4 regions of the Streptomyces sp. NPDC046915 genome follow, and region 2 is predicted to be linked to each of the others. Evidence: riboswitches for the same ligand, from Rfam matches in the RefSeq annotation. Region 2 holds a riboswitch; each other region holds the start of a gene.
The links. A riboswitch is a leader RNA that binds a small molecule or an ion and turns the genes downstream of it on or off. The one in region 2 is predicted to bind cobalamin.
Positions count from the first base shown of each region.

Region 1: linked by a shared signal. The riboswitch ahead of ABZ915_RS01305 (CbtB-domain containing protein) and the one ahead of ABZ915_RS42275 (cobalamin biosynthesis protein) in region 2 are both predicted to bind cobalamin.
Region 3: linked by a shared signal. The riboswitch ahead of ABZ915_RS32140 (prenyltransferase/squalene oxidase repeat-containing protein) and the one ahead of ABZ915_RS42275 (cobalamin biosynthesis protein) in region 2 are both predicted to bind cobalamin.
Region 4: linked by a shared signal. The riboswitch ahead of ABZ915_RS09580 (HoxN/HupN/NixA family nickel/cobalt transporter) and the one ahead of ABZ915_RS42275 (cobalamin biosynthesis protein) in region 2 are both predicted to bind cobalamin.

Region 1 is NZ_JBEYXB010000001.1:304,083-307,400, forward strand. It holds gene ABZ915_RS01290 (amidohydrolase) at 1-47, shown strand, start outside; gene ABZ915_RS01295 (histidine phosphatase family protein) at 121-711, shown strand; gene ABZ915_RS01300 (CbtA family protein) at 790-1,542, opposite strand; gene ABZ915_RS01305 (CbtB-domain containing protein) at 1,564-1,785, opposite strand; cobalamin riboswitch at 1,822-1,966, opposite strand; gene ABZ915_RS01310 (acyltransferase) at 2,041-3,180, opposite strand.
Region 2 is NZ_JBEYXB010000027.1:60,494-63,811, reverse strand. It holds gene ABZ915_RS42280 (cobyric acid synthase) at 1-515, opposite strand, end outside; gene ABZ915_RS42275 (cobalamin biosynthesis protein) at 512-1,453, opposite strand; cobalamin riboswitch at 1,554-1,694, opposite strand; gene ABZ915_RS42270 (hypothetical protein) at 1,842-2,069, opposite strand; gene ABZ915_RS42265 (inorganic phosphate transporter) at 2,106-3,318, opposite strand, start outside.
Region 3 is NZ_JBEYXB010000014.1:174,458-177,775, forward strand. It holds gene ABZ915_RS32130 (XRE family transcriptional regulator) at 1-542, opposite strand, end outside; gene ABZ915_RS32135 (phosphotransferase) at 802-1,410, opposite strand; cobalamin riboswitch at 1,468-1,604, shown strand; gene ABZ915_RS32140 (prenyltransferase/squalene oxidase repeat-containing protein) at 1,718-2,950, shown strand; gene ABZ915_RS32145 (SCO2322 family protein) at 2,947-3,318, shown strand, end outside.
Region 4 is NZ_JBEYXB010000003.1:307,085-310,402, reverse strand. It holds gene ABZ915_RS09580 (HoxN/HupN/NixA family nickel/cobalt transporter) at 26-1,138, opposite strand; cobalamin riboswitch at 1,168-1,353, opposite strand; gene ABZ915_RS09575 (metalloregulator ArsR/SmtB family transcription factor) at 1,434-1,793, shown strand; gene ABZ915_RS09570 (LAETG motif-containing sortase-dependent surface protein) at 1,817-2,743, opposite strand; gene ABZ915_RS09565 (glycoside hydrolase family 13 protein) at 3,028-3,318, shown strand, end outside.

The DNA.
Region 1 (3,318 bases), on a different contig from region 2:
GCACCATCGTCGGTGGCCTCCTCGTCACACCCGCCGGCGCGCGATAGGGCACCTCCCTGTTATGTTCGCGACCGAGGCAGGCGATCCGCGTCCCATGCCGACCGCAGGAGGAGCAGCCACGTGACCAGCCGTGTCACCTTCGTCTCGGCCGCGACGAGCCCGTCGCTGCGTCAGGCCCGCTTCTACGACGGCGACTCGGTGGACGACGGTGGGGCGGCCCGCGCCCGCTCGGCGGCCGGGTCGTTGCCCTCGCCGGCCCGGGTGGCCACGTCCCCGAGCACGCGCTGCCGGGAGACGGCGGTGGCACTCGGTCTCGACGTCGTCCAGACGCCGGAGTTGCGGGGTCTGGACGTGGGCCGCTGGCGAGGCCGCACCCTTGACGAGGTGGCGGCCGCCGAGCCGGAGGCTGTGGGCCACTGGCTCGCCGACCCCGGCTGGGCGGCACACGGCGGCGAGTCGGTGCGGGACGTGTGCGAGCGGGTCGGGCGCTGGCTGGACGCCGTGCGGGACACGGACGGCCGTACGCTCGCCGTGGTCGAGCCGGAAGTCGTTCGAGCCGCGGTCGTTCATGTACTGGGCCTGCCCGCATCCGCCTTCTGGCGGCTGGACGTACCGCCGCTGACGGCCACGGAGCTCACTGGCCGGGCCGGACGGTGGAATCTGCGGCTCGGGCAGCCGCCGGCCACGTCGGACACCGTCTCGGCGCGCTGAGACCCTACGGGCGCGTCCCCCTTGACGCGAGAGGGCCCCTCGGAGGTTTCCGAGGGGCCCTCTCGTATCCCGGAGCGTTCAGTTCGAGGCGGGAACCGTCCGCCCGGACGAGGCTGCCGCGGGCTTGGGATTCAGCTGCCGCTCGGCCAACTCGCCGAAGAGCAGGCCGAATCCGCCCCACAGGACGGTCTGGACGGCCAGTGCGGACAGGCGGAACCGCCACAGCAGGGTGGCCGGGAAGTCCTTCGGCACCTCGTTGACGGCCGGCAGGAACGCGTACGCCAGCCCGATCACGACGGCGAACGCGGCCACCGCGACCACCGTCGCCCACCAGGTGCCCAGGCCGGGCGCGAGGCGCTTGCCCAGGATGGTGGCGGCGATCGCCAGGAGGACGCTGAGCAGCATCATCAGGAAGTACAGGGTGGTCCGCTTGCCGATGGTGTCGGGCTCACCGACGGACGGCGGATTGGCCGGGTACTTCAGGAAGGGCACGACGTACACGGCGAGCAGCGCGCAGCCGGACAGCAGCAGCGCCGTCGCCCGCGGGCCGAAGCGGCCGACCCGGCCCAGCGCGAAGCAGTACGCGAGCGCGGCGATGCCGCCGAAGGCGACCCCGTAGACCAGGACGCCGGTGGCGAGCCCCGCCGTGGACTGGAGGGAGCGGGAGACGACCTCCATCTCGTGCTCGTGGGAGTGGGCGTCCTCGAAGCTGATCGCCTTGTCGACATTCGGCTCACCGAGGAGGTAGGCGGCGACCAGAGCGAGCACGCCGGCGGCCAGGCCGGCGAGCATGCCCCGCACGAGGAGATTCCTTACCGTTGCGGAATTCATGGGCGTGCGGCGTCCCTCGCGTCAGTGGCAGGGGAAGCCGAGCAGGTGGCGGGCGTCGTGCACCCATTCGTGGACGTCCGTGCCGTTGAGCACGGAGGTGGCGCCCTGCTCGGCGCCGACGAAGTACAGCAGGACGAGCATCAGGATGCCGAAGAAGACCGCCCAGGGGGCTATCGCCTTCAGCGGGAGCGTGGCGGGAACGGCGGGAGTGGTGGCTGTCGGCTGGGCGACGGTCTGCGCCATGGCAGTACCTCCTCTGGGAGTTCGCGTCCCATCTCGGTGGTGCAGTGGACGACGGCCACGGGTCTGACTTGCCGGACGCCCCGAAGGGCGCCTGGCATACAGTGGCGCGACCGTGCCGGATTCCCACCGGCTTCCGTCTCGCCGTCGTCGATATCGGACAGACCGTACCGCGTGACGCGGACACGGCCAAGACCGCACCACCGGGCGTGACCTTCCTCTCGAGCCGCGGGGCCGACCGCAGGCGGGACAGGCCGGTCAGCGCGAACGTCCCGCCGAGAGCATGGACTTCCAGGATCGGTTTCGCTTGAAGGGCATCTCGAAGAGCTCTGCGAACAGCCAGGCCGACAGGACCGAGGCGGGCAGCCCCAGGACCACGGTGACACAGAACGTGGGCAGTCCGGCCGACACGTACTCCGGGGCGACTTTCCGCACGACGACCATGACGATCGGAAGATGAATGAGGTAAAGGCTGTAGGAGAAATTGCCGAGGCTGCGCATGGGCCGGGTGGCCAGGAGCCGCATCACAGAGGCCGGACGCCCGGTGGCGACCGCCACCAGGAACATCGTCATGGCGGGTGCGATGGCGAGATCAACCCAGAAGTAATGATGTATCGTCCAGGTCGATCCCCGGACGGCGATGAGCGATATCACCGGCATGACGGCCAGAGCGGCGAACCAATGCCAGGGCAGGCGCCGGACCTTTTCTCGCGCAACGATGATTCCCGCGCCGACCAGACCGGCGACGAATACGGGCGCGAGATTCGGGGCCAGCCAGTTGTCACTTTCCATCGGCGATGCGTTTTCCGCCAGCAGCCCACGTAAGGCCACCAGTAGGGTCACACCGCTGATCAGGAGTACCGCACCCAGTCGTCGCCGGACAAGAAGCAGCAGCGGAAAGACGAGATACAGCTCCGCCTCCACGGCGATCGACCAGAATGCCCCATTCGGTGTGCGAGCCGTGAACATGTCCTGGGCCACCAGACCGTACACGAGAACGGTTCTGACGTTCGGCGGCCCATGATGGGAGGCGGGTACGACGAAGTAACCGATCACCACGCTCAATGCGAGTGCGGCCCAGTACGGGGGAAGGATGCGCCAGGCGCGGCGCCGCAGGAACCGCGCAATACCTCCCTGCCGCCAGCCGTGGCGCGCGGGGGAAATGGCCAGCGAGAAACCGGACAGCACGAGAAAGAAGACGACGGCGAGACGCCCGTACATCAGCCAGCCCAGCCAGGACGGGCCCGAGTTCTTGGGAAACCCTGGAAAGGCCAGCAGCCAGCAGTGAAAAAGGACCACGTACAGTGCGGCCACACCGCGGAGCCCGTCAAGACCCGGCACATGGATTCCGCCGCCGCCCTCGATCCTCCCGTCCGTCCGCCGTGCCAGGACGGCCATGTCGGGCTCGCTGCTGACGGGACGGCTCGATAATGATGAAATTGTTCAGCCCTTTCCTCTCGGCGCCGTGTTGGAACACGTGGCCACCGCTCGCGGTCCGGGTGACACAGCGCCACCCATGGTGACTCATACGTCGCG
Region 2 (3,318 bases):
ACGCCCCCGCGGTCGATGTCGCCGACGACGAGCACGGGCAGCCGCGCGTTCCTCGCGATCCCCATGTTCACGATGTCGGTCCGCCGCAGATTGATCTCGGCGGGCGAGCCGGCCCCCTCACAGATCACCGCGTCATACGTGCCCCGCAACTCCTCCAGGCACTCCAGCACGGTCCCCAGCAATCGCTGTTGCCGCCCGCCGTGGTACCCGCGCGCGCTCAGCTCGCCCACGGGCTTGCCCAGCAGCACCACTTGACTGCTCTGTTCCCCGCCGGGCTTGAGCAGCACGGGATTCATCAGCGCGGTCGGCTCGACGCGGCACGCCTGCGCCTGCATGGCCTGCGCCCGCCCGATCTCCGCGCCCTGGCGCGTCACGAACGAGTTGAGGGACATGTTCTGCGCCTTGAAGGGCGCGACCTTGACCCCCTGCCGCACCAGCCAGCGGCAGATGCCGGCCGTGACGACGCTCTTGCCCGCGTCGGAGGTGGTGCCGGCGACGAGGAGACCCCCGCTCATTTCCCACGTCCCTTCACGACGATGCGCGCGGCGACGCCGACGCCGAGCGCGAGCAGGCCGACGCGCTTCGAGAGCCGTACGGCGCGTTCGATGTCGGGTACGGCGACGGCTCGTCCCTCCTGGTTCAGCACCGGTCGGTGTTCCACCCGCCCGCCGTACGACAGCGTCCCGCCCAGCCGCACGCCGAGCGCGCCCGCGAACGACGCCTCCACGGGACCGGCGTTGGGGCTCGGATGCCTGTCCGCGTCGGCGCGCCAGGCCCGTACGGCACCGCGGGGGTCGTCCCCGGCCGCGGCGGCCAGTACGGCGGTCAGCCGTGCCCCCGGCCAGCCCGCGAGGTCGTCGAGCCGGGCCGAGGCCCACCCGTACCGCCGGTACCTGGGCGACTTGTGCCCGACCATGGCGTCGAGGGTGTTGACGGCCCGGAAGCCCAGCAGCCCGGGAACCCCGCCCACGGCTCCCCACACCAGGGCGCCCACCACCGCGTCGGAGGTGTTCTCGGCGACGGACTCCACGACGGCACGGGCGATCCCGTCGGCGTCGAGCGTCTGCGGGTCCCTGCCGCACAGGTGCGGCAGCCGCGCCCGGGCAGCCTCGACGTCCCCGGCCTGAAGGGCACGCCCGATGCCACGGGCCTCGCGCGCGAGGGAGGTTCCGCCCACGACGGCCCAGGTGGCGGCGGCGGTCAGCGCGACGGAGGCGGCACGGGAGGGACGTACGGCCGCGGCGGCGACGGCTCCCAGCCCGACGGCACCGCCCACGCACACCGCGGTGTGCAGCGCGCCCCACCCCCGGTGGTCCCGCCACAGCACCCGCTCCACGGCACCGGCGGCCCGCCCGAACGTGGCCACCGGATGCCCGCGTCGCGGATCACCGAGCAGCTGGTCGCCGAGGAGGCCGGCGGCGGCGCCGTACGCGAAGACGCGATCGGCACGCATCGGCTCAGCCGGCCGTGGGGTCGGGCTGCGACCTGGTGCTGAACCTCGAACGGCAGGCGAGCATGGCGATATGTCCTCACTCAGGGTGTCCGCGCCCTGGTTCGACGAGACCGGCGGTGGGAGTTCCTGGCTCCCGGGGCTACCTACCCCGGTGACAGTGGCGGGACCGCGCCGGATTCACACCGGCTTCCTCCCTTGCCGCCGTACATGGCCCCGGAAGTCCACCACGGCCCCGGAAGGGCCGTCAACTTGCTGTTGACCTGCATCGGGAGAGTGTGCTGAGGCCCACATCGAGGTCCGGGCGACGGCGGGGCGGCATACGAAAAGGCTCCTCCCCGAAGCCTTCGAAATCTTCGAAGTCGTCGGGGAGGAGCCTGTGAGGCCTCGGTCAGGCCTTGTTCATGATCAGGTAGATCCCGTAGGCCACCGCTGCCGCGCATCCCGCGAAGCACACGTACGCGCCGGCGACGGCCAGCGCCGCCGAGTCGCCCTGCGCGACGGCGCGTTCGCGTCGCGACAGGCCCTGGACGCCCAGGGTGAAGAGGGCCACCAGGCCGACGGTGACCGCGAGACTGACGCCGAAGACGGAGCCGAGGGCTGCCCAGTCGATCTTCATAACAGAGCTGCTTTCTTGGTGCCCGGGTGCCCGGGATCAGACGGCGGCGGCCGGCGGGGTCGCCGGGTCGGCGGCGACGGGTGCCGCGGGGGACGGGATCGTGGCCGACAGGTCCTCGGCCACCACACCCACCGGGGGCGGGGTGACGACGGCGATCGCGGTGGTGACCACGCCGGCCGGCTCCTCGGTCTCGTTGACGTTGGTCGCGTCGACCACCTCGCGGCGGGAGAGCTTCCAGATCGCGGCGCTGGAGGCCACGAGGAAGACCGCCACCAGCGCGGTGCCCCAGTCGCCGAGGTCCGTGACCGTCTCGGCGAGCGCGCCGACCAGCGCGGCGGCCGGGAGGGTCAGCGCCCAGGCGACGAACATGCGGGTCGCCGTGGACCAGCGGACCACGCCGCCCTTGCGCCCCAGACCCGCGCCCATCACGGAGCCGGAGACGACGTGGGTGGTGGAGAGGGAGAAGCCGAGGTGGGAGGAGGCGAGGATGGCGGTCGCGGCGCTCGTCTGGGCCGCGAAGCCCTGCCGCGGCTCCAGTTCGGTCAGGCCCTTGCCCATGGTGCGGATGATGCGCCAGCCGCCGATGTAGGTGCCGAGTGCGATGGCCATGCCCGCGGAGAGGATCACCCAGGTGGGAGGGTTGGAGCCGGGGGCGATGGAACCGCCGGCGATCAGCGCGAGGGTGATGATGCCCATCGTCTTCTGCGCGTCGTTGGTGCCGTGGGCGAGGGAGACCAGACCGGCCGAGGCGATCTGGCCGGCGCGGTAGCCCCTGCGGGTGGCCTCGCCCTCGGCGTCCTTGCCGATGCCGTAGGAGAACCGGGTGGCGAGCATCGCCGCGATGCCGGCGACGACCGGTGCGGCGACCGCCGGGAGCAGCACCTTGGTGACGAGCACGTCACCGTGGACGGCACCGAAGCCCGCGGAGGCGACGGTGGCGCCGATCAGGCCGCCCATGAGGGCGTGCGAGGAACTGGAGGGCAGCCCCACCAGCCAGGTCAGCAGGTTCCAGAGGATCGCGCCGACCAGGGCGGCGAATATGACCTCGGGACGTATGCCGTTCTCGTCGACGAGACCCTTGGAGATCGTGTTGGCGACCTCCACGGACAGGAAGGCACCCACAAGGTTGAGCACGGCGGACATGGCCACCGCGACCTTGGGCTTGAGCGCGCCGGTCGAGATGGTGGTGGCCATCGCGTTGGCGGTGTCGTGGAAACCGTTCGTGAAATCGAACGCGAGTGCGGTTACG
Region 3 (3,318 bases), on a different contig from region 2:
AGGTCGGCGAGCGTGGCGAGCTGACGGGGATTCATCCGCGGGGCGCGCATGGCCAGTCGTACCAGTCCGCTCTCGCGCAGCCGCAGCAGCGGGTCGGCCTGCGCCTCCAGGCTCTGGAGCACCGGCTGGAGCGCCTCGTACAGGGCCTCCGGCTCGTCCGCGGTGAAGTATCCGGCCGGGAGGCCGAAGAACCTGCGCAGCCGGTCGGTGTGTTCCAGGCTCGGCATGCCGCTCTTGCGCCACTCGCTCAGCCACTGCCGGCTGGTGCCCGCGATCCTGGCCAGTTCGTCCAGCGCGTAGCGCTTGCCGTCCGGCCGGCGCCGGGTCTCGCGGATGAAGTCGAGCCGCTGCCGCACCCGTTCGGCCAGCCCGGTCTCGGGTGCGGTGCCGCCCCCGAGCAACCGGGCGACCACCTCGGCGGGGATGCCGGTGCGGTACGAGAGGTCGGTCACGTCCAGGACCTCGGGCAGCCGGCCCGGCCGTTCGGTCAGCTCCCCGAGCCGTTCGAGCAGGCCGGCGAGCGGGGCGTGGGCGTCACTCACCGAGGTCCCCCCTGGGCATGTCGTCGGTTCCGTGGCTGAGTTGACGCGAGGCTACCGGGTCGCCCGCCGGTCGAGAAGTGATGTCAATGACAGCTGCTGAATTAGGCAGCAATCGTTGACAGTTGAGGTCCGGTCGGGACAGGATCATGACGCCACCCGGCCCCGGCCCCGGGTGCCGCCTATGGGGGAGCGGCATCGGGGGTCGGGACACCCTGGGCATCCCTGGGCATCCCGGGACACCCCGGGGCAGCCCTGGTCGTCAGCGGGTGAGCGTCCGCACCAACTCCACGGTCCCCCCGAGGAGTTCGACCTCCCTGGCACTCATCGTCGGATTGGCCGCGCGCCGCCGCCATGCCTCGGTCAGTCCCGTCTCCGTCAGGTCGGACGGGACGGCGGCCTGGGCGAGGATCACCGCGGACATGCCCCAGTCGAGGCCGGGCGGACCGTCCTCGGTGTTGCTCCAGTCGATGCCCCGGGGACCGTCCGGGGTGAGGATCACGTTGTCGGGGTGCAGGTCCAGATGGAGGACGCGGGCACCGGGGCCGGCGGAGTCCCGGGCGGGAACGGCGTGCAGCAGCCGCAGCAGCCGGGCGAGTTCGGCGCCCGCCTCGGCCGGGCCCAGCGAGCCGTCCAGGAGGGCGGCGAGCATCGTCGGCCCGGACAGCCGCTCCATCACCAGGTCGGTGCGCGAGCCGGACGGCCGCACCCGGGGCACCGGGTAACCGTGTTCGCGCACGTACGTCATCACCGCCCCTTCGGCGGCGGCGTCCCCCCGCCCCTCCCGGTCGCGGCGCAGCACCCACGCCTCGTCGATCTCGTACACGTCGGCTGTCCGGCCGGAACCCAGCAGTCTCCCCGTCGACGGCATGGCGCGACCCTGACCACCTCGCCTGTGCCCCTGGCGCGCAGCCGCCTCCCAGCCGCTGTCTACCGCCGGGTAGAGTGTCCGGGCGTCATCACACCCGTACGGGGCGAAGCCGGTGCAATTCCGGCGCTGACCCGCAACCGTGAGCCGTTTCAACGACGGTGAGCCGGACCGCCACGCACGGGAAGTTGACCGGCTCACGTGCGCGGCGGCCCGCCGTGCGCGGCACCGTCGAGGTCTACGGGGCCGAGCCGCGCGGGGTGTCCCCGTGCTGCCCGTGCTCCCCCGCAGGGAGAGGCAGAAGCCGCCAATGAACGTCCGCCGCAGTGCCGCGGTACTCGCCGCCATCGGCGTCATAGCCGCAGCCGCGCCCGCCATGGCCGCGTCGCCGTCGCCCTCCCCGTCGAAGGCGCTCCCGTCCGGGCTGTACGGCAGCGCGGACCCGAAGTACGACGGCGTGTGGCGGCAGTCCCTCGCGCTGCTCGCCCAGCGCACGGTCGGTGTCCGGCCCGCCGCCGAGGCCGTCGACTGGCTGGTCGGGCAGCAGTGCGCCAACGGCGGCTTCGCGGCCTACCGCCCGGACCCCGGCAAGACGTGCGAGGCGACCGGCGCCCAGGCCGACACCAACAGCACGGCCGCCGCCGTACAGGCCCTGCACGCGCTCGGCGAGCACGACGGCGAGGTCCACAAGGCCGTCGTCTGGCTGAAGATGATGCAGAACAAGGACGGCGGCTGGAGTTACACGCCGGGCTCGCCCAGCGACACCAACTCCACCTCCGTCGTCATCGGCGCGCTCGCGGCGGCCGGGGAGCAGCCGCTCCAGCTCCGTACCGAGGGCAGGACCCCGGCCGAACTGCTCGCCAAGTGGTCCATCCCCTGCGACGAGGACGGCGGCGGCGCCCTCGCCTACCAGCCGGACAAGAAGGGCGAACTGGCGGCCAACGCCGACGCGACGGCCGCCGGGGTGCTGGGCGCGCTCGGCAAGGGCTTCGTGACGACGGCCGGGAAGGCGGTGGAGGAGGGCAACGCCTGCGCCGACTCGGGCAAGCCGCTCACCCCGCGGGAGATCGCCCGCAACGGCGCCGCATATCTGGCGGACGAGATGCACGACACCGCCCACCTCACCTCGGCGCTCCCCGGCGCCAAGGACCAGCCCGACTACGGCAACACCGCGGACGCGGTCGTCGCGCTGGCCGCCCAGGGCCGGATGAGGCAGGCGCGGGAGCCGTACGCCTGGCTGGTGACGAACTCCGCGCGGTGGGCGAAGCAGAGCGGCCCCGCCGCCTACGCCCAGCTGATCCTCGCCGCGCACGCGATGGGCGCCGACCCGCACGACTCCGGCGGCACGGACCTCGTGAAGGCGCTCGACGCGACCGGACCGGCGCCGCAGACGGCTCGGGCGACCGGCGCTGAGACCGAGCGGGCCGAGCACGACTCGGGGACGAAGGCGACGAAGGTGTGGTGGATCGTCGGCACCGGCCTCGTCGCGGGCATCGGCATCGGCTTCCTGCTCAGCGGCCGCCGCAGGAAGCAGCAGCCGTGACCGTCGTCCGCCGTGCCGGGGCGGTACTCCTGGCCGCGTTCCTGTGCGTGGTGTCGGCCGGGCAGGCCCAGGCCACCGGCTACCGCTACTGGTCCTTCTGGGAGCGCACCGGCGGCCACTGGACGTACGCCACGCAGGGCCCGTCGACCGCGCGTCCCGCCGACGGCGACGTCCAGGGCTTCCGCTTCGCGGTGAGCGAGGACTCCGCCAGTGCGACGCGGCCGCGCGGCACCGCGGACTTCGACGCGATCTGCGCCAAGACGCCCGCGCGGGACGGCAAGAAGCGCATCGCCCTGGTCCTCGACTTCGGCACGGCCGCCGACGCCCCCTCCGACGAGACCCCGCCCGGCCGCCGGACGGTCTGCGCG
Region 4 (3,318 bases), on a different contig from region 2:
CGGCGGACCCTGCGGGCCTGTCCGGTCAGCACACCTGGTCGGTGTCGGCCTGTGCCGGTGCCTGTGCCTGTGCCTGTGCCTGTGCCGGTGCCTGTGCCTGTGCCTGTGCCGTCCAGCGTTCCTCGACCCTGGCCAGCTTCCAGTACGCCAGTGCCGCCGCCCACACCACCACGAACAGGCCGACGATGAGGTAGCCGACGTTGCCGAGTTCGAGGCCGAGGAGTTCCATCGTGGCGATGACGAAGGCGACGGCGATGGACAGGCCGGTGATGGTGAGGTTGTAGAAGACCTTGCGCACCGGGTTCGAGAACGCCCACTGGTAGGCGAAGTTCATGAACGTGCCGTCGAGGGTGTCGAACAGGCTCATGCCGGCCGCGAACAGCAGGGGCAGGCAGAGGATCGCGTACCAGGGCAGTCCCGCCGCCGCGCCCGAGCCGGCCATCACCATCAGCGTGACCTCGGTCGCCGTGTCGAAGCCGAGGCCGAAGAGGAAGCCCAGCGGGAACATCTGGCCGGGCCGGGTGATGGACCTGGTGAGGCGGCCGAGGAGGCGGTTCATGAAGCCGCGGGAGTCGAGGTGCTGTTCGAGCTCCTTCTCGTCGTACGAACCCGCCCGCATCGCCCTGAAGACGCGCAGGATGCCGACGAGGGCGACGAGGTTGAGCGCGGCCACGAGATAGAGGAACGTGGCCGAGATCGTCGTACCCATGAAGCCCAGCACCTGGTGGGTGCGGGAGTTCTCGTTCATCACCCGGCCCGCCAGCTGGGTGCCGCCGGCGATCATCGCGGCCAGCACGACCACGACGCTGGAGTGCCCGAGCGCGAACCAGAAGCCCACCGAGACCGGCCGCTTGCCGTCGGCCATCAGCTTGCGGGTGGTGTTGTCGATCGCGGCGATGTGGTCGGCGTCGAAGGCGTGCCGCATGCCGAGGGTGTAGGCGGTGACGCCGAGCCCGATGCCGAAGGCCTTGGAGCCGACCTCGTAGTGACCGGGGGCGACGAGGAGGAACAGGATGCCGAAGGCGACGACGTGGAGGGCGGCGATCACACCCATCAGCCCGGCTGTCTTGACGGTGTCCTCGCGCCGCCAGCGGAAGGAGGCGGCCTTGGTCTCGGGCACGGTCTCGGGCAGGGTCATCCGGTTTCACGCTCCAGCACCTCGTGGATCACTTCGTGAGCTGCCGTGGCCGGTCTCCTGGCTTTCGGGTCATGCGTCCGCCGTCCCTGCCTTCCCGGTCGTACGACCAGTGGCCCGGCGGGTGCCGGACGGGACGGGAACTCCCCGATTCACAGTGGCGAGGGCCGCGTCGACATCGCATCGACTTCCCGAGCACCACGGCCCGCCCACCGTAGGGGCGCGGGCGGTCGTCTGCATAGCTGCGTACCTGCGCAGGTATGGAAGATCACAGAAGGGCGCCTGCGAACATGGCGGTATGCATCTCGTGCCTGCCGACCGCGCGGACCGTCGCACCATCGACGGTCACCGGGTGTGCGACGCCATCGCCGCGATCGGCGAACCCGGCCATGTGCGCGCCTGGGCCGACCGCTTCTCCCTGCTCGCCGACGCCAAGCGGCTCGCTCTGCTGCTCGCCCTGCACCGCACCGGCCCGCTCGCCGTGTCCGACCTGGCGATCGCCACCGGAATGAACGACCCCGCGGTGTCGCAGGCGCTCAGGCTGCTGCGGGCCGCGGGGGTCGTGGAGGGCGAGAAGGAGGGACGGGTGGTCAGGTACCGGGTGGTGGACACGGAGGTTCAGGGCTTGCTCAAGCACTGCACGGCCGACGGAGACTGAGCGGCCCCGGCCCCCTGGAAGGGTCAGCCGCGTGCGGTCCGCTTGCGGCGCGTCGCGACGACGATGGCCGCGCCGCCCGCGAGGAGCACCGCCGCGCCTCCGGCGAGGATGCCGGAGCTGCTGCCGCCACCGGTCTCGGCGAGGTCGCCGCCGCCACCGTCGGGCGTCGGGGCCGCGGCCGGGGTGGACTCGGAGGCGGACGGGGTCGGCGTGCCGGTGGACTTCGACTCCGAGGCGCTCGGGGTCGGGGTGTCGCTGCCCTTGGCCGGCGTCGACGGCTGGGCCGGGGCGGACTCCGGCGCCGAGGGGGTCGGCGTGGCGGACTCGGTGGAGGCGCACTCCTTCGTGCCGCCGTTCCAGGCCGCGATCAGCTTGTCCTTGATGACCGGGTGATCCGGGCCCTTGGGCAGGTCGCCGTGCTCGAAGCCGTCCTTGGCGTCGAGCTTGCCGTCGAACTTCACCGCGCCCCGGTACAGGTCGATCTGCGCGAAGCAGCCCGCGTCGGGCACCGCGATGTCGAGGGAGTCGGTCTGGCCCGGCTTGACGGTCACGGTGTCGAAGTCGACGAAGACCTGCTCGCCGGAGGTGTTGAAGGAGGCACCGTGGGCGAGGTAGGAGGCCAGCGAGGCGGTGCAGGTGGAGGCGTCACCGGCGGTGCGGACCTTGACGTGGACCTTGCCGTCCTCGGTGGGCTTGAGGTTCTGGTCGTCGACCTTCACCGAGTCGTAGAAGCTGGTGCCGTCGAGCGAGAACTGGCAGCGGTCGGTACCGGTCTCCGTGCCCGCGCCCGTCCCCGGCTTGTAGGTGCCGCCGGACTTCCAGCCGTCGCCGCCGGGCGCGTCGTTGGCCAGAGCCGCGGAGGCGGCGGCGACGGAGGCCGCGCAGAGGGCGAGCGTCGCGACGCCCGTCCCCAGCAGGCGGCGCGTGGTGGCACGGCTCGCTATGGACATGTGTATCCCATCAGGAGTTCTGAGAGTGCTTCAGGCAGCGCGAAGCGGACCGCGGCAGGCCGAAGCAGGTCGAAGACACCGGGCCCATCGGTCACATGCGCCACAGCGTGTGCACATGGTGGGTCGACCGGCAGAACCCTGTCAACCTGCGCTGTAGCAAGGGGAGTTCGGCGCTCAACACAACTTCGCCACACTGGGAATGATCTACTCCGCAGAGTGTGAAGGTTCGCTTTCCCGGCAATGTGGACAGGCTCTCCCCTGTCGTCCTTTCCAAGGGAGCCACTGTGACCGACCATTCGTCCAGGAACCCCGACTGGTGGCGCCAGGCCGTCGTCTACCAGGTCTATCCCCGCAGCTTCGCCGACGCCGACGGCGACGGGCTCGGCGACATCCGGGGCATCGCCGAGCGCCTGCCCCATGTGGCCGCGCTGGGCGTCGACGCCCTGTGGCTGAGCCCCTTCTACCCCTCCGAACTCGCCGACGGCGGCTACGACGTCGCCGACCACCGGGACGTCGACCCCCGCCTCGGCACACTGGACGACTTCGACGCCATGGTCGCCGCGGCCCACCGGCTC